DNA from 2 places in the Streptomyces sp. NPDC059009 genome. Region 2 is predicted to be linked to the other one. Evidence: riboswitches for the same ligand, from Rfam matches in the RefSeq annotation. Region 2 holds a riboswitch; the other holds the start of a gene.

Region 1 (8,729 bases), on a different contig from region 2:
AGCTCCGGCGGCCACCCGCTCTCCGCGAAGCCGTATGACGCGGCGGGCCAGATCGCCTTCAACGGCCCGGTGGGCAGCCAGAAGGCGGACCCGGACAAGCCTCTTGAGGTCACCGCTCAGGGAGAGGGCGGGCGCATCACCGACGTCACCGCCACGGACGCCCTGGGCCGCTATGTGGCGGGCGAACTCTCCGCCGACGGGGCCCGCTGGCACAGCACCGCCCCCCTCGCCGCAGGCGCCCACTACTCGCTGCGGGTCAGCACCGAGGACGAGGAGGGCGCGCCCGGCCGCAAGGTCATGGCGTTCGACACGAACAGCGCGCCCAAGAAGAAGCGACTGGACGTCACCTTCGGCCCTGAGGACGGCAAGTACGGCGTCGGACAGCCCGTCACGGCCAAGCTCAGCGCCCCGGTGAAGGGCAAGGAGGCCCGCGCCGTCGTGGAGCGCGCCCTCAAGGTCGAGTCGATGCCCGCGACGGAGGGCGCCTGGTACTGGGTGGACAGCGAGACGCTGCACTACCGCCCCAAGGAGTACTGGCCCGCCAATGCGACCATCAACGCGCACAGCAACCTCGAGGGCATCAAGGTCAACGACAAGCTGTGGGGCGGCGACGCCAAGCCCCTGAAGATGACGACGGGCGACCGCATCGAGGCGATCACGGACGCCGGTTCGCACTACATGACGGTGTACCGCAACGGCGAGGAGATCAACTCCATGCCGGTCACCACGGGCAAGCCGGGCTATTCGACCCGCAACGGCGTCAAGGTGGTTCTGGGCAAGGAGTACGTGGTCCGCATGACCAGCGCCAGCATCGGCGCCTCGGACTTCTACGACAAGCAGGTGTACTACGCGACGCGGGTCACCGATTCGGGTGAGTACGTCCACGCGGCGCCCTGGTCGGTGGGGTCGCAGGGCTACGAGAACACCAGCCACGGCTGCACCGGCATGAGCACCGACAACGCCGCCTGGTTCTACGACACGGTCCGCCAGGGCGACATCGTCAAGGTCGTCAACAGCTATGGCGAGGACATGGATCCGTTCGGCAACGGCTACGGCGACTGGAACCTCGGCTGGAAGAAGTGGCGCAGCGGCAGCGCGCTCCTGGCGGGCACCGAGGAAGGCCCGACGGCGGTCGACGCGGCCCGGCTGCGGCCGGAGGTCTGAGAGCGCGCCCACGAGGCGTACGACGGCGTGCAGAAGGGCCCGCGCAGTGAGCGCGGGCCCTTCCACGTGTACGGGAGCCTCCCCGCGTACGCCGGTGGCGGTCCGTCAGGCTTCGACGGCCAGCCGGGTGCGGAGCAGGGCGGCCAGCGCGCCGGCGAACTCGACCGGCTCGACCGGGAGGGTCACCGCCGCCTCCGCACGGCTCCAGGTGGCGAGCCAGGCGTCCTGCGGACGGCCCATGAGCAGCAGCACGGGCGGGCACTGGAAGATCTCGTCCTTGATCTGCCGGCACACCCCCATGCCGCCCGCCGGGACCGCCTCGCCGTCCAGGACGCAGACGTCGATGCCGCCGTGCCCGAGCTCCTTGAGGACCGCGGGCAGGGTCGCGCACTCGACGAACTCGACCTCGGGGACATCCGTCGCGGGCCTGCGTCCGGTGGCCAACCTGACCTGTTCGCGGGTGCTCGCGTTGTCGCTGTAGACCAGCACCGTGGCGGTCGGCTGCATTGTTCCTCCGATACGTCGTTGCGTCGGGCCTAGCCGTCTGTGAGATCGGGAACCGATGCGCGGATGCTACTCCTCCCGACACCCCGTCAACACCGGTTCGGACAGGCCCCTGATGGGCCATACGGGCAGGACACACCCCGTAGACACTCCGAACGGCACCCCCCGGGGTGAGGGCGGGATAAGCGACCGACATAATGTCGGTCGTGGCGACAGCAACGACAGTAGATACCGGGCACGCGCACCCGCCGGTCAATCGACCGAACCTCACCAGCGTCGGAACCATCATCTGGCTGAGTTCCGAGCTGATGTTCTTCGCGGCCCTCTTCGCGATGTACTTCACCCTGCGATCGGTGACGGGTCCTGATCACTGGAAGGAAATGGCCTCGAGCCTGAACTTCCCGTTCTCAGCGACCAACACCACGATCCTGGTGCTCTCCTCCCTCACCTGCCAGCTCGGCGTCTTCGCTGCCGAGCGCGGGGACGTGAAGAAGCTCCGGATGTGGTTCATCGTCACCTTCATCATGGGTGCGATCTTCATCGGCGGTCAGGTCTTCGAGTACACCGAGCTGGTCAAGCACGAGGGTCTCTCGCTCTCGTCGGACCCGTACGGCTCGGTGTTCTACCTGACCACCGGCTTCCACGGACTGCACGTGACAGGCGGACTCATCGCCTTCCTGCTGGTCCTCGGCCGCACCTATGCGGCCCGGAGGTTCACCCACGAGCAGGCGACCGCAGCCATCGTCGTGTCCTACTACTGGCACTTCGTCGATGTCGTGTGGATCGGCCTCTTCGCCACGATCTACATGATCAAGTAATCGGCGTGTCACATCCGGCGAGCCGCGAACGTCCAAGAGGTGAGCGGCACGTCGCAGTGGCCCACCGACACATTCCAGAAGCATCGACGCAGAAGATCCTGACACCGGGGTAATCCGTGAAAAAGCTCTCCGCACGACGACGCCATCCGCTGGCGGCGGTCGTCGTCCTACTCCTCGCGCTGGCGGCCACCGGGGGGCTGTACGCCGCGTTCGCGCCGGCGGACAAGGCGCAGGCCGATGACACCGCCCAGTCCCTCGCCATCGCCGAGGGCAAGAAGCTCTACGCCGTGGGCTGCTCCAGCTGCCACGGAACCGGCGGTCAGGGCACCTCTGACGGTCCGAGCCTGGTCGGCGTAGGCGCCGCCGCGGTCGACTTCCAGGTCGGCACCGGCCGCATGCCGCTGCAGCAGCAGGGCGCCCAGGCGCCGAAGAAGAAGGTCATCTACAACCAGGCCCAGATCGACCAGCTCGCTGCGTACATCTCGTCGCTGGGCGCGGGTCCCTCCATCCCCACGAAGAACCAGTACAGCCCGGACGGTGCGGACATCGCCAAGGGTGGCGAGCTCTTCCGTACCAACTGCGCGCAGTGCCACAACTTCACCGGTGAGGGTGGCGCGTTGACGCACGGCAAGTTCGCGCCGTCGTTGGAAGATGTCGACCCGAAGCACGTCTACGAGGCCATGCAGACCGGCCCGCAGAACATGCCGTCCTTCCCCGACACGACGATGCCGGAGAAGGAAAAGAAGGACATCATCGCGTACCTCGACGCGGTCAACAGCGACAAGACCGAGAGCCCTGGCGGTCTGAAGCTGGGCGGTCTGGGACCGGTCAGTGAAGGTCTCTTCGGCTGGATCTTCGGTCTCGGCGCCCTGATCGCGGTCGCCGTGTGGGTCGCCGCCCGGACCGCAAAGGCCAAGAAGTCATGACTACCGAAGAAATTCCAGAAGAGAACCTGCCCAGCGCGCAGGACAACGGCCACGGTGCCGTAGAGAAGGCGAAGGACAACCCCTTCGCCGACCCCGGGCTGCCGCCCCACGAGCACCGTGTGCAGGACATCGACGAGCGGGCCGCCAAGCGGTCCGAGCGCGTCGTGGCCTTCCTGTTCACGCTGTCGATGCTGGCCACGGTCGGCTTCATCGCCTCGTACGTGGCCATCAAGCCGGACAAGAGCATCTACGTCTGGCCCATCGGTCACATCAGCGGCCTCAACTTCGCCCTGGGCCTGACCCTCGGTATCGCGCTCTTCTGCATCGGCGCGGGGGCGGTCCACTGGGCCCGCACCCTGATGTCCGACGAGGAGATCGCCGATGAGCGCCACGCCATCGCGGCCGAGCCCGACGTCAAGGCCAAGGTCCTGGCGGACTTCAAGCAGGGCGCCAAGGAGTCGCAGTTCGGACGGCGCAAGCTGATCCGCAACACGATGTTCGGCGCGCTCACGCTGGTCCCGCTCTCCGGCGTCGTCCTGCTGCGTGACCTGGGCCCGCTGCCCGAGGACAAGCTGCGGCACACGCTGTGGTCCAAGGGCAAGCTGCTCGTGAACATGAACACGAACGAGCCGCTGCGGCCCGAGGACGTCCAGGTCGGTTCGCTGACCTTCGCCAAGCCCGAGGGCCTGGAGGAGAAGGACCACGACTTCCAGACCCAGATCGCCAAGGCCGCCTTGATGATCATCCGGATCCAGCCGGGGAACATCAAGGACAAGCGCGAGCTGGACTGGTCGCACGAAGGCGTTGTCGCCTTCTCCAAGATCTGCACCCACGTGGGCTGCCCGATCTCCCTGTACGAGCAGCAGACGCACCACGTCCTCTGCCCGTGTCACCAGTCCACCTTCGACCTTTCCGACGGCGCCAAGGTCATCTTCGGCCCGGCCGGTCACGCCCTGCCGCAGCTGCGCATCGGCGTGAACGACGAGGGCTACCTCGAGGCGCTCGGCGACTTCGAAGAGCCCGTCGGTCCTGCCTTCTGGGAGCGCGGATGAGCACCGAGACGACGTCGGCCGGCACGGCCGACAGCCGCAAGAAGGCACCCGCCGGTGAGCGGGTCGCCGACTGGGCCGACGGCCGCCTGGGGATCTACTCCCTGGCCAAGGCCAACATGCGCAAGATCTTTCCGGACCACTGGTCCTTCATGCTCGGCGAGATCTGCATGTACAGCTTCATCATCATCATCCTCACGGGTGTGTATCTGACGCTGTTCTTCCACCCGTCGATGAACGAGGTGGAGTACCACGGCAGCTACGTCCCGCTGCAGGGTCAGCTGATGTCCGAGGCGTTCAACTCGACCATGCACATCTCCTTCGATGTGCGCGGTGGTCTGCTGATCCGGCAGATCCACCACTGGGCGGCGCTGATCTTCCTCGCCGGCATGTTCGTGCACATGATGCGCGTCTTCTTCACGGGTGCCTTCCGCAAGCCGCGTGAGGTCAACTGGCTGTTCGGCTTCCTGCTGTTCGTCCTCGGCATGTTCACCGGCTTCACCGGTTACTCGCTCCCGGACGACCTGCTCTCCGGCACCGGTGTCCGCTTCATGCAGGGCGCGATCCTGTCGGTGCCGGTCATCGGCACCTACCTGTCGATGTTCCTGTTCGGCGGCGAGTTCCCCGGCGGCGACTTCGTGGCCCGGTTCTACTCGGTCCACATCCTGCTGCTGCCGGGCATCATGCTCGGCCTGATGGTGGCGCACCTGATCCTGGTCTTCTACCACAAGCACACGCAGTTCGCGGGTCCCGGCAAGTCCGAGAAGAACGTCGTCGGCATGCCGCTGCTGCCGGTCTACATGGCCAAGGCCGGAGGCTTCTTCTTCCTGGTCTTCGGTGTCATCGCGGTCATCGCGGCGATCGCCTCGATCAACCCGATCTGGGCCATCGGCCCGTACCGTCCGGACCAGGTGTCCACCGGCGCCCAGCCCGACTGGTACATGGGCTTCGCCGAGGGTCTGATCCGTGTGATGCCCGGCTGGGAGATCAACGCCTGGGGCCACACGCTCGTCCTGGGCGTGATGATCCCGCTGGCGATCTTCCCGCTGGTCCTGGTGGCCCTCGCGGTCTACCCGTTCATCGAGTCCTGGGTCACCGGGGACAAGCGCGAGCACCACATCCTGGACCGCCCGCGCAACGCCCCGACCCGTACGGCCTTCGGTGTCGCCTGGCTGACCGCGTACTTCATCATGATGGTCGGTGGTGGCAACGACCTGTGGGCCACGCACTTCCACCTGTCGATCAACTCGATCACCTGGTTCGTCCGGATCTTCTTCTTCGTCGGACCGGTGCTCGCGTTCATCGCCACCAAGCGGATCTGCCTCGGCCTCCAGCGCCGCGACAAGGACAAGGTGTTGCACGGGCGCGAGTCCGGCATCATCAAGCGCCTGCCGCACGGTGAGTTCATCGAGGTCCACGAGCCGCTCAGCCAGGAGCATCTGCACACGCTCACCGCGCACGAGCAGTACCAGCCCGCCGAGATCGGCCCGACGGTCGACGAGAACGGTGTCGAGCGCAAGGTGTCCGGTTCGCAGAAGCTCCGGGCGAAGCTCTCCAAGGGCTACTACGGGGAGGACAACCAGATCCCCAAGCCCACCGCCGAGGAGTACAAGGAGATCACGAGCGGCCACGGCCACCACTGATGTTCTGACGCTCTGACCGCGAGGTCGCCACAGCGAGAGCCCTGTCCAGCTATGTGGACAGGGCTCTCCGCTGTCTGCTGGGCTGGATAGGCTGTGGCGGTACGTGTGTTCCCGCTTCCCTTCCTCTGTACGTTGATGAATCCAGGAGCTGTTATGAGCGATGTGACCCCCGCAGGAGGCGACACCGCGGCGGCCCGTTCCTGGCCCGACGTGCTGAACGGCCTCCTTGACGGGCGCGACCAGAGCGCCGACGACACGGCCTGGGCGATGGACCGCATCATGCGGGGTGAGGCGACGGACGCGCAGATCGCCGGGTTCGCCGTCGCGCTGCGGGCCAAGGGCGAGACCGTCGAGGAGATCACCGGTCTGGTGCGGGCCATGTACGACCACGCCCATGTGATCGACGTGCCGGGCCCCAGCGTCGACATCGTCGGCACCGGCGGCGACGGCGCCAAGACCGTCAACATCTCCACGATGTCCGCGATCGTCGTCGCGGGCGCCGGCGTGAAGGTCGTCAAGCACGGCAACAGGGCGGCCTCATCGGCCAGCGGCGCCAGTGACGTACTGGAGAAGCTGGGCGTCAATCTCGACCTCACCCCGCAGCGGGTGGCCGAGGTGGCGCAGGAGGCCGGGATCACCTTCTGCTTCGCGGTGAAGTTCCACCCGGCGCTGCGTCATGTGGCGCCCGCGCGGCGGGAGTTGGGGATCCGGACGACCTTCAACTTCCTCGGCCCGCTCACCAACCCGGCCAAGGTGAAGGCGCAGGCCACCGGGGTCGCCGACGCCCGGGTGGCGCCGATCATCGCCGGGGTGCTCGCCGAGCGGGGCTCCTCCGCGCTGGTGTTCCGCGGCGACGACGGCCTGGACGAGCTCACGCTCACGGGCACGTCCCGGGTGTGGGTGGTGCGCGACGGCGCCGTCCGCGAGGAGACCTTCGATCCGCGCGACGTCGGGATCGGCGTGGTGCCCATCGAGGCGCTGCGAGGCGCCGACGCCGCGTACAACGCGAAGGTCGCGCTGCACCTCCTCGACGGGGAGACCGGGCCGGTGCGGGACGCGGTGCTGCTGAACTCGGCGGCGGCCCTGGTGGCCCTGGAGGCGGGGGAGGGGAGCCTCGTGGAGCGGATCCGCGCGGGCATCGACAAGGCCGCCGAGTCCATCGACTCGGGCGCCGCGCGGAAGGCGCTGGAGCGCTGGGTGGCGGCGAGCAACCGCTGACACGGCATCGAGTGTGACGCAGGGCGCAGTCCGGATCCTGGACTGCGCCTTGCGCGTTCTTGATCGTGTGGCAAGATGCAGGACAGGTCATGAGTGACAGCGACTACGGCCCCGGCCCGCTGTCCGGCAACCCTCCGTCCGTGGCGGGGTGCCCCGGGTGAAGACCAGGCCGTGGACAGCAAGGTCCGCGGCAAGCGCGGACCCCTGCGAACCCTGGGGTCCTGGTCCTCAAGGGAGCAGTCTCGTGAGCAAGCGAATGCGATAGGGCTTCGAAGCCCCTCTTCCGCACTTTCCTTTTCTTTCATCACTGTGCTGCCGCGGTGCGTTCTCCCGCACCATCGCCACAGTGAATTCGCCTGTCTCTCACGGGAGTTCGCCATGTCTGTTTCCGCCGTTGCCGCCGACTCGTCCGTCTGTGCCCCGCTGCCGGTCCTCGGCCGGGACGTCACCGTTCCGCTGGTCACCGGCGGCGAGGTCACCTACGCGGCGCTCGACTACGCGGCGAGTGCCCCGGCCCTGCAGCGGGTGTGGGACGACGTGGCGGCGTACGCCCCGTACTACGGCAGCGTGCACCGTGGCGCCGGGTACCTCTCGCAGCTCTCCACCGACCTCTTCGAGAACAGCCGCAGGACGGTCGCGGAGTTCCTCGGCTGCCGCGAGGGCGACCAGGTCGTCTTCACGCGCTCGACCACCGACTCGCTCAACCTGCTCGCGGCCGTGCTGCCCGCCGACTGCCAGGTCTTCGTCTTCGAGACCGAGCACCACGCCTCGCTCCTCCCGTGGCGCGACGCCCGCGTCACCTACCTGAACGCGCCGCGCACCCCGCAGCAGGCCGTCGAGACCCTGGAGCGCGCCCTCGCCGACCGCGACCCCTACGGGCCGGCCCTGGTGTGTGTGACGGGTGCGTCCAATGTGACCGGGGAGCTGTGGCCGGTGCGGGAGCTGGCCGCCGCCGCCCACGCCCACGGCGCCCGGATCGTGCTCGACGCGGCGCAGCTGGCGCCCCACCACCCGGTCTCCGTCAGCGAGTTGGACGTCGACTGGATCGCGTTCTCCGGGCACAAGCTGTACGCGCCGTTCGGCTCCGGTGTGCTCGCCGGGCGGGCCGACTGGCTGCAGGGAGCCGAGCCGTATCTCGCGGGCGGCGGGGCCTCGCGGACGGTGGCGCGACGCGCGGACGGGGGCGTCGACGTCGAGTGGCACGACACCGCCGCGCGGCACGAGGCCGGTTCGCCGAACGTCATCGGCGTCTACTCGATCGCCTCCGCCTGCAAGGCCCTCACCGAGGCCGGCTTCGAGACGCTGGTCGCCCGCGAGGAGCACCTGATCGCGACGGTGCGGGCCGGGCTCGCCGAGGTGCCCGAGGTGAAGGTGCTCTCGCTGTTCGGGGACGACGCCCCGCGCGTG
Region 2 (8,729 bases):
TTGAGGAACAGCTCCAGCTGCTCCTGGGTGCGCGGGCCGAGGATCACCGAGGTGACGGCGGGGTGCGCGAGCGGGAAGGCCACCGCCAGCTCGGGCAGGGTGCAGCCCAACTCCCCGGCCAGCTCGTGCAGTTGCTCCGCGACGGCCAGCTTCTCGGCGTTGCCGGGGACGGCCGGGTCGAACCGCTGCCGGTTGAGCCTGGCGCGGTTGCCTTCGAGGTCCACGGGCAGCCCCGTGCGGTACTTGCCGGAGAGGAAGCCGGAGGCGAGCGGCCCCCAGGTCAGGACGCCCATGTTGAGGCGGCGGGCGGTCGGGAGGACGGACTTCTCGATGCCGCGGGCCAGGATCGAGTACGGCGGCTGCTCAGTACGGAAGCGCATGAGCCCGCGCCGCTCCGCGACGTGGTGGGCCTCGACGATGTCCTCGGCGGGGAAGGTCGAGCACCCGAAGGCCCGTATCTTGCCCTCCCGTACGAGATCACCGAGCACCCCGAGGGTCTCCTCCACATCGGTCGTGTGGTCGGGGCGGTGGATCTGGTAGAGGTCGATCCAGTCGGTGCCGAGGCGGCGCAGGCTGTCCTCCACGGCGCGCACGATCCAGCGCCGCGAGTTCCCGCCCCGGCCCGGGCCCTCGCCGCCCATCGGGAAGTGCGCCTTCGTCGCGAGCACGACGTCGTCGCGGCGGCCGCGCAGCGCCTTGCCGGTGATCTCCTCGGACTCACCGGCCGAGTAGATGTCGGCGGTGTCCACGAAGTTGATGCCCGCGTCGAGCGCGGTGTGGACGGCGCGCACGCACGCGTCGTGGTCGGGGTTGCCGATGGCACCGAACATCATCGTGCCGAGGCAGTAGGTGCTGACCTCGATGCCGGTGCCGCCGAGAACGCGATAGCGCATGGTGAACTCCCTTGCCGAAGCGGTCCGTCGAAGCCCGAAGCCAGAGGCCAGAGGCCAGAGGCCGAAGACCGAAGATGACCGCACCTTAGGAGTTGGAGTTCACTCCACCGCAAGCCCGCCAGGCCCCGCAGCCCCCGCACCACGCGCCGAGGGCGGCACCCCCCTGGGAGAAGGGGTGCCGCCCTCGACGTGAAGCGGGTACTACAGGTACTGCGGGTACTGCGGGTCATGCCATGAACTACTGAACCTCGGGGGCTCAGAAGTCCATGTCACCGCCCGGCATGCCGCCCGGAGCGGCCGCGGCGGCCTTCTCCGGCTTGTCGGCGATGACGGCCTCGGTGGTGAGGAACAGCGCGGCGATGGAGGCGGCGTTCTGCAGGGCAGAGCGGGTCACCTTCGCCGGGTCGATGATGCCCTCGGCGATCATGTCCACGTACTCGCCGTTCGCGGCGTTCAGGCCGTGACCGGGGGTGAGGTTGCGGACCTTCTCCACGATGACGCCACCCTCGAGGCCGGCGTTCACGGAGATCTGCTTCAGCGGGGCCTCCAGGGCCAGCTTCACAGCGGCGGCACCGGTGGCCTCGTCACCCTCGAGCTCGAGCTTCTCGAAGACGGAGGAAGCCTGCAGCAGGGCCACGCCACCACCGGCGACGATGCCCTCCTCGACGGCCGCCTTGGCGTTGCGCACGGCGTCCTCGATGCGGTGCTTGCGCTCCTTGAGCTCGACCTCGGTCGCGGCACCGGCCTTGATGACGGCCACGCCGCCCGCGAGCTTCGCCAGGCGCTCCTGGAGCTTCTCGCGGTCGTAGTCCGAGTCCGAGTTCTCGATCTCGGCGCGGATCTGGTTGACCCGGCCCTGGACCTGGTCGCTGCTGCCGGCGCCGTCGACGATGGTCGTCTCGTCCTTGGTGATGACGACCTTGCGGGCGCGGCCGAGGAGCTCCAGACCGGCGTTCTCCAGCTTGAGGCCGACCTCCTCGGAGATGACCTCGCCGCCCGTGAGGATGGCGATGTCGTTCAGCATCGCCTTGCGGCGGTCGCCGAAGCCCGGAGCCTTGACGGCGACGGACTTGAAGGTGCCCTTGATCTTGTTGACGACCAGGGTCGACAGGGCCTCGCCCTCGACGTCCTCGGCGATGATCAGCAGCGGCTTGCCGGACTGCATGACCTTCTCGAGGAGCGGCAGCAGGTCCTTGACCGAGCCGATCTTCGAGTTGACGATCAGGATGTACGGGTCGTCGAGCGACGCCTCCATACGCTCCATGTCGGTGGCGAAGTACGCCGAGATGTAGCCCTTGTCGAAGCGCATGCCCTCGGTGAGCTCCAGCTCCAGACCGAAGGTCTGGGCCTCCTCGACCGTGATGACGCCTTCCTTGCCGACCTTGTCCATGGCCTCGGCGATGAGCTCGCCGATCTGGGTGTCGGCGGCGGAGATGGAGGCCGTCGAAGCGATCTGCTCCTTGGTCTCGACATCCTTCGCCTGCTCGAGCAGGGCGCCCGAGACGGCCTCGACGGCCTTCTCGATGCCGCGCTTCAGGGCCATCGGGTTGGCACCGGCGGCCACGTTGCGCAGACCCTCGCGGACGAGCGCCTGGGCGAGGACGGTCGCGGTCGTCGTGCCGTCACCGGCGACGTCGTCCGTCTTCTTCGCGACCTCCTTGACCAGCTCGGCGCCGATCTTCTCGTACGGGTCCTCGAGCTCGATCTCCTTGGCGATGGACACACCATCGTTGGTGATCGTGGGGGCGCCCCACTTCTTCTCGAGGACGACGTTGCGACCCTTGGGGCCCAGGGTCACCTTGACGGCGTCGGCGAGCTGGTTCATGCCGCGCTCGAGGCCGCGCCGTGCCTCCTCGTCGAACGCGATGATCTTGGCCATGTGAAGTGGTCCTCCCGGACAGATGGGGTCTCCCCCAGCTCGTCAAGAGCTTGGGGAAGGAAAATCCGGACCGCACTGGTGCCCGCGACGGACGGCCTGCAGCCCTTGTGGTTCCTTGCCCCACCCGGTCTGCGGACCTCACCGGCCCGATCCAAGTTCTGTCACTCTCACTCGTAGAGTGCTAACGCCAATGATTAGCACTCGACCCCTCCGAGTGCAAGGTGCGCCCACAGCGCCCTTACGTACCCCAGACACCCCGCCCGCCCCGGCAACCCCCGCGCACGCACGAGGGCCCGTACCCCTCTCGGGATACGGGCCCTCGCCGTGAGTGCCTAGTTGGCCGGACGCGCCAGCTCAGCCGACGGCCAGCTTGACCATGTCCGCCTGCGGACCCTTCTGGCCCTGCGAGATCTCGAACTCGACCCGCTGACCTTCTTCAAGGGTGCGGTACCCGTCCATCTGGATCGCGCTGTAGTGGACGAATACATCCGCACCACCGTCGACCGCGATGAAGCCGTACCCCTTCTCCGCGTTGAACCACTTGACGGTGCCCTGAGCCATGCCTAACTCCCCTATTACTGGCCCTTGCGCAGGACCGCACTTCGCGGACCCGGGTCAGACCTCACGCCCCATTGGTGATGGGGGTGTGCGCCGGAACGCGTCGACCGCGGCTGAATGTATCTGCCCAACTGCCGTCTGCAACAGGTCAATCGGACGAGAATTCTGGGCACGCCCGATCGGTAATATCCGGCGATTCTGCCGGAGTTCAGGGCAAGTCGGGCCCGACAAATGCCGCAATGGGCTCAAATAGGCAAGGTACTTTGGCTACTTCTGGCGGGCGAGCGGCCGACTTCGTATATGCGCTCGGCACTAACGGCACAGCGTGCTCCTCAACTGTACCGCGCTCAACGACACAGAATTGCCCCCTCCGCTTTCTCCCGGAGGGGGCAATCCGAATAACGCAGAGTTGTTGCGGAAGTCCGCGGCCGGACCTCCTTCGCGGCTCAGCCGCCCGCGACGGCGGGAATGATCGAAACGCCCGCGCCGTCCGGCGTCGCGGTCTCGAGGCCCTGCTCGAAGCGCACATCGTCGTCGTTCACGTACACGTTCACGAAGCGGCGCAGCTTGCCCTGGTCGTCGAGGACGCGGGCAGCGATGCCCGTGTGGCTCTTCTCCAGATCGGCGATGACCTCACCGAGGGTGGCGCCCTCGGCGCGGACCTCGGCCTGGCCGCCGGTGTAGGTGCGGAGGATGGTGGGGATGCGGACGTTGACGCTCATGGGGTGGGTCCTTCCTGCGGACGCGGTCGTACGTGGGTCAGTGGGCCAGGCCCGCGTCGCGGAACGCGTCCAGGCTGGGGCGGATGGTGGCGGTCGCCTGCGAACTGTCGGCGACGGCGTCCAGCGTCTTGAGGCCGTCGCCCGTGTTCAGCACGACCGTGGTGAGGTTCGGGTCGATGGCGCCCGCCTCGATCAGCTTCCTGGTGACGCCCAGGGTCACACCGCCCGCCGTCTCGGCGAAGATCCCCTCGGTCTGGGCGAGCAGCTTGATCGCGTCCACGACCTGCTCGTCGTCGACGTCCTCCACGGCCCCGCCCGTGCGGCGCGCGATGTCCAGGACGTACGGGCCGTCGGCCGGGTTGCCGATGGCGAGGGACTTGGCGATCGTGTTCGGCTTCTGCGGGCGGACGACGTCGTGGCCGCCCTTGTAGGCGACGGAGACCGGCGAGCAGCCCTCGGCCTGGGCGCCGAAGAGCTTGTAGGGCTTGTCCTCGACGAGGCCGAGCTTGATCAGCTCCTGCAGCCCCTTGTCGATCTTCGTGAACTGGGAGCCGGAGGCGATCGGGATGACCAGCTGGTCGGGCAGCTGCCAGCCGAGCTGCTCGCAGATCTCGTACGCGAGGGTCTTGGAGCCCTCTCCGTAGTACGGCCGCAGGTTCACGTTCACGAAGCCCCAGCCCTCGCCCAGCGGGTCGCCGATGAGCTCGGAGCAGAAGCGGTTCACATCGTCGTAGTTGCCCTCGATGGCGACGAGGTCACCGCCGTAGACACCGGCCATGACGACCTTGCCCTGCTCCAGGTCGTGCGGGATGAAGACGCAGGAGCGGAAGCCGGCGCGGGCGGCGGCGGCGCCGACGGCACCGGCCAGGTTGCCGGTCGAGGAGCAGGACAGGGTGGTGAAGCCGAAGGCGCGCGCGGCCTCGATGGCCTGCGCGACGACGCGGTCCTTGAAGGAGTGCGTGGGGTTGCCGGAGTCGTCCTTGACGAACAACTTGCCCTGCGCGACGCCCAGTTCGCGGGCGAGGTTGTCGGCCTTGACCAGCTTCGTCCAGCCCGGGTTCAGGTTCGGCTTCTCGGCGACGTCGGCCGGGACGGGCAGCAGCGGGGCGTAGCGCCAGACGTTGGCGGGGCCGGCCTCGATCTGCTTGCGGAGGGCTTCCGGGCCAGTGGCCGGGAGGTCGTAGGCGACTTCGAGGGGGCCGAAACACTCGGCGCAGGCGAAGATCGGGCCGAGCTCGAAGCGGGTTCCGCACTCACGGCAGGAGAGGCCGGAGGCCGGACCGAGGTCTACGGGGGTGGTGGTACCAGTGGTGGCGACAGTCTGCACAGCCATGGAGGCGAGGCCCTTTCTCCTCATCTTCCCCGCGACGCACTTCGCCGCGAGACGGAATTGGCACCTTCCCTAGCCGGGAGCCTCGCGAGTCGACAGTTGCGGTGTCGCACGCAGTGACACTTTGCGCCTGCCGGCGCGTGGCGGCTGGAGGGTTGCCGGGGCTTCAACGGGCCGTATCCCTCTGCCCCTCTGGATGAGCGGTATTCGGTTGTTGATCTTTGGTTCGCCCTCTCGGGCGGCGGCGGCCCCCGACATGCGATGGTCACCGGCCTTGCTCAAGACTGTAACCGACGGACAGGACCCTTGAGATAGTCGTCCGAACCGCGAGATGGATCACACCCGCCCGTCGCCCACCACCCTCTGCGAAGGAGCCGCTGACCGTGCTGGAAGAAGTCGAGCGCTGGCTGAGCAGGCGTTCCTGGTCCGTGGCCGACCGTCCGCTCGATGAGCTCCTCGCCGCGAAGCGGGCCGGTGGCACCACCGTGAGCGTCGTCCTGCCCGCCCTCGACGAGGAGGAGACGGTCGGCGAGATCGTCGCCGAGATCCGCCGCGAGCTGATCGAGAAGGCCCCGCTCGTCGACGAGCTGGTGGTGATCGACTCCGGCTCGGCGGACGGCACCGCGAAGGTCGCGCGCGAGGCAGGTGCCCGTGTCATACACCGGGACGAGGTGCTGCCCCGGATTCCGGTGGTCCCCGGTAAGGGTGAGGTGCTGTGGCGCTCGCTCCTCGTGACGAGCGGCGACATCGTGTGCTTCATCGACGCGGACCTCAAGGAGTTCTCGGCGGACTTCGTCTCGGGCATCGTCGGGCCGCTCCTGACCGACCCGGACGTGGAGTTCGTGAAGGCGATGTACGACCGGCCGCTCGGCGCCGAGTTCGATGCGCGCTCCTCCGGCACGACGGCGGGCCAGGGGGGCCGGGTCACCGAGCTGATGGCGCGCCCGCTGCTCAACTTCCACTGGCCCCAATTGGCCGGATTCGTCCAGCCGTTGGGCGGCGAGTACGCGGCGCGGCGCTCGCTCCTGGAGCGGCTGCCCTTCCCCGTCGGGTACGGGGTCGAGCTGGGCCTGCTCGTCGACGCGCTGCACACGGTGGGCCTGGACGCGCTCGCGCAGGTCGACGTCGGGGTGCGCAAGCACCGGCACCAGGACGGGCAGGCGCTCGGGCGGATGGCGGCGGCGATCTACCGGACGGCACAGCTGCGCCTGGCCCGCGGGCATCTGGTGCGGCCCGAGCTGACCCAGTTCGTGCGCGGGGAGCACGGCTTCGAGCCGCGTACGTACGCGGTGGACACGGAGGAGCGGCCGCCGATGTCCGGTATCGAGGAGTACGCGACCAGACGCGTGGCGTAGGCCCCGTACGCCGGGCGTGGGGGCGTGGCGTAGCCGCAAACGATCATGCGCTTTGCCTAAATTTCCCATTTATGTGGGTTAGACAAGTTATGAGAGCGATGCGGCGCATCGGCGGCATGACGCTCGCCACCGTCACCGTCGCGGCCGGGGCGCTCTGCGCCGCCACCGCACCCGCCTCGGCCGAGGTGATCGAGCCGTTCGCCAAGCGCTACGACGAATCGCTGTACGGCGACTTCAAGACCATCGGCAACACGGTCCTGGACTGCCCGACGGCCCCGGCCGACGTGGCCGCCTCCTGCCGGGAGACGCAGCAGTCCCAGGGCACCAAGAACAACAACAACTTCATCGAGCAACGCATCAACGTGGCCGGCCTGAGCGGCACCTTCGACTCCAGCACGGGCCAGGTGGCCATCCCGCCCGGCGCCAAGGTCGACTACGCGCGCCTGTTCTGGGGCGGCAACGCGGGCACGCACCGCTTCGGCAGGACCGTCCGCAACATCTGCGACCTCAACCGCGAGGGCAACCTCCCCGTCGCCCCGGCCCCCGGCGACCCGCTCACCACCCGCCCGGTCATCCGCGTCGGCGGCGGCACCCAGTCCCGGGTGACCGTGGAGAACGCGGTCAGGTCCCCCAACGCCACCCAGGGCCCGCACTACTACACGGCCGAGGCCAACGTCACCGACGCCTTCAAGGGCGCGCCCACCGGCAGCCCCGTCGAGGTGGCCGTCGGCGACATCTGGGCGCCGAACGGTCAGGGCTGCGTCGGCGGCTGGTCGCTCACCGTCGTCTACAAGTACGACGGCCCCAACGCCCAGTACGCGCCCGACCGCCGCAACGTCTACATCTGGGGCGGTCACGTCATCCAGCGCTCGGTCCGGAGCAAGGCCCTCGCGGACAGCTCCACCACGGTCCCGGTCGACGGCTTCTACCGGACCGACGGCGACATCCACGCGAGCGTCACGGCGTACGAGGGCGACTGGAACACCAAGGGCGACCAGTTCCTCGTCGACGGGAAGCCCGTCACCGAGTCGCACACCGGCAGGACCGACAACTTCTTCATCAGTGAGGACGACGGCGCCCTCAACCCCAAGTACCGCAACAACCTGAGCATCGACGCCAAGGCGTTCAGGGTGCCGGACGGAGCCATCCCGGTCGGCGCCAAGTCGGCCAAGCTCACCTTCACCACCACGGGCGACGTGTACGTCCCCTCACAGCTGGCGCTCTCCGTCCCCGTGCCCGACCTGGAGGTCACCAAGACCGCCTCCCCCGAGAAGGTCGAGCCGGGAGACACCCTGACCTACACGGTCAAGGCGAAGAACATCAGCAAACTCCCCTACCCCGCAGCCAAGTTCAGCGACGACCTCTCCGACAACCTCGACGACGCGACGTACAACAACGACGCGAAGGCGGACATCGGCAAGGTCTCCTACAGCGAGCCGAAGATCAGCTACACCGGCGACATCCCGGCCGGGCAGACGGCGACCGTCACGTACTCGGTGAAGGTCAACGACCCGGTCAGCGGCGACGGAAAGCTGCGCAACAACGTCGATGTGGAGTCCCCGCGCTCCAACTGCGACGAGGACAGCACCGACCGGCACTGCGGCACGACGCCGATCCTCATCCGGCAGCCCGCGCCGCCGCAGAACCAGCCACCGGTCACCGTCGAGACCCACCCGCAGACCCGGGTCGCGCCCGCCTGCTCCTCCGTGAAGAACACCATCACGGTGAAGAACAAGTCGGACCGCGACCGCACCGGCGCCACCGCGTCCTGGCCGGTCAAGCCCGGCTCGTCGGAGCCCGTCGCCAGCAGCGGAAAGGTGACGAAGAAGGGCTCGACCTACACCTGGACCGGCGACGTCAAGGCGCACGGCACCGTCACGATCACGCAGAACGTCAAGGTGTCCTGCACGCCCGGCGAGGTCACCGTCATCACGGTGACGGCGCCCGGCAGCAACTGCTCCAAGACGATGCGCGGCGGCGACGACCCGTGCA

What was found. A riboswitch is a leader RNA that binds a small molecule or an ion and turns the genes downstream of it on or off. The one in region 2 is predicted to bind S-adenosylmethionine.
Region 1: linked by a shared signal. The riboswitch ahead of ACFWYM_RS25995 (aminotransferase class V-fold PLP-dependent enzyme) and the one ahead of thrC (threonine synthase) in region 2 are both predicted to bind S-adenosylmethionine.

Annotation. Positions count from the first base shown of each region.
Region 1 covers NZ_JBHYJB010000027.1:120,386-129,114, forward strand. Annotated here, with positions in the region: gene ACFWYM_RS25960 (Ig-like domain-containing protein) at 1-1,164, shown strand, start outside; gene ACFWYM_RS25965 (hypothetical protein) at 1,270-1,671, opposite strand; gene ACFWYM_RS25970 (heme-copper oxidase subunit III) at 1,866-2,486, shown strand; gene ACFWYM_RS25975 (c-type cytochrome) at 2,603-3,412, shown strand; gene ACFWYM_RS25980 (Rieske 2Fe-2S domain-containing protein) at 3,409-4,464, shown strand; gene ACFWYM_RS25985 (cytochrome bc complex cytochrome b subunit) at 4,461-6,104, shown strand; gene trpD (anthranilate phosphoribosyltransferase) at 6,258-7,322, shown strand; SAM riboswitch class IV at 7,408-7,525, shown strand; gene ACFWYM_RS25995 (aminotransferase class V-fold PLP-dependent enzyme) at 7,701-8,729, shown strand, end outside.
Region 2 covers NZ_JBHYJB010000013.1:128,168-136,896, forward strand. Annotated here, with positions in the region: gene ACFWYM_RS15740 (aldo/keto reductase) at 1-893, opposite strand, end outside; gene groL (chaperonin GroEL) at 1,150-2,772, opposite strand; gene ACFWYM_RS15750 (cold-shock protein) at 3,127-3,333, opposite strand; gene ACFWYM_RS15755 (ubiquitin-like small modifier protein 1) at 3,777-4,052, opposite strand; gene thrC (threonine synthase) at 4,090-5,385, opposite strand; SAM riboswitch class I at 5,403-5,585, opposite strand; gene ACFWYM_RS15765 (glucosyl-3-phosphoglycerate synthase) at 5,766-6,737, shown strand; gene ACFWYM_RS15770 (hypothetical protein) at 6,827-8,729, shown strand, end outside.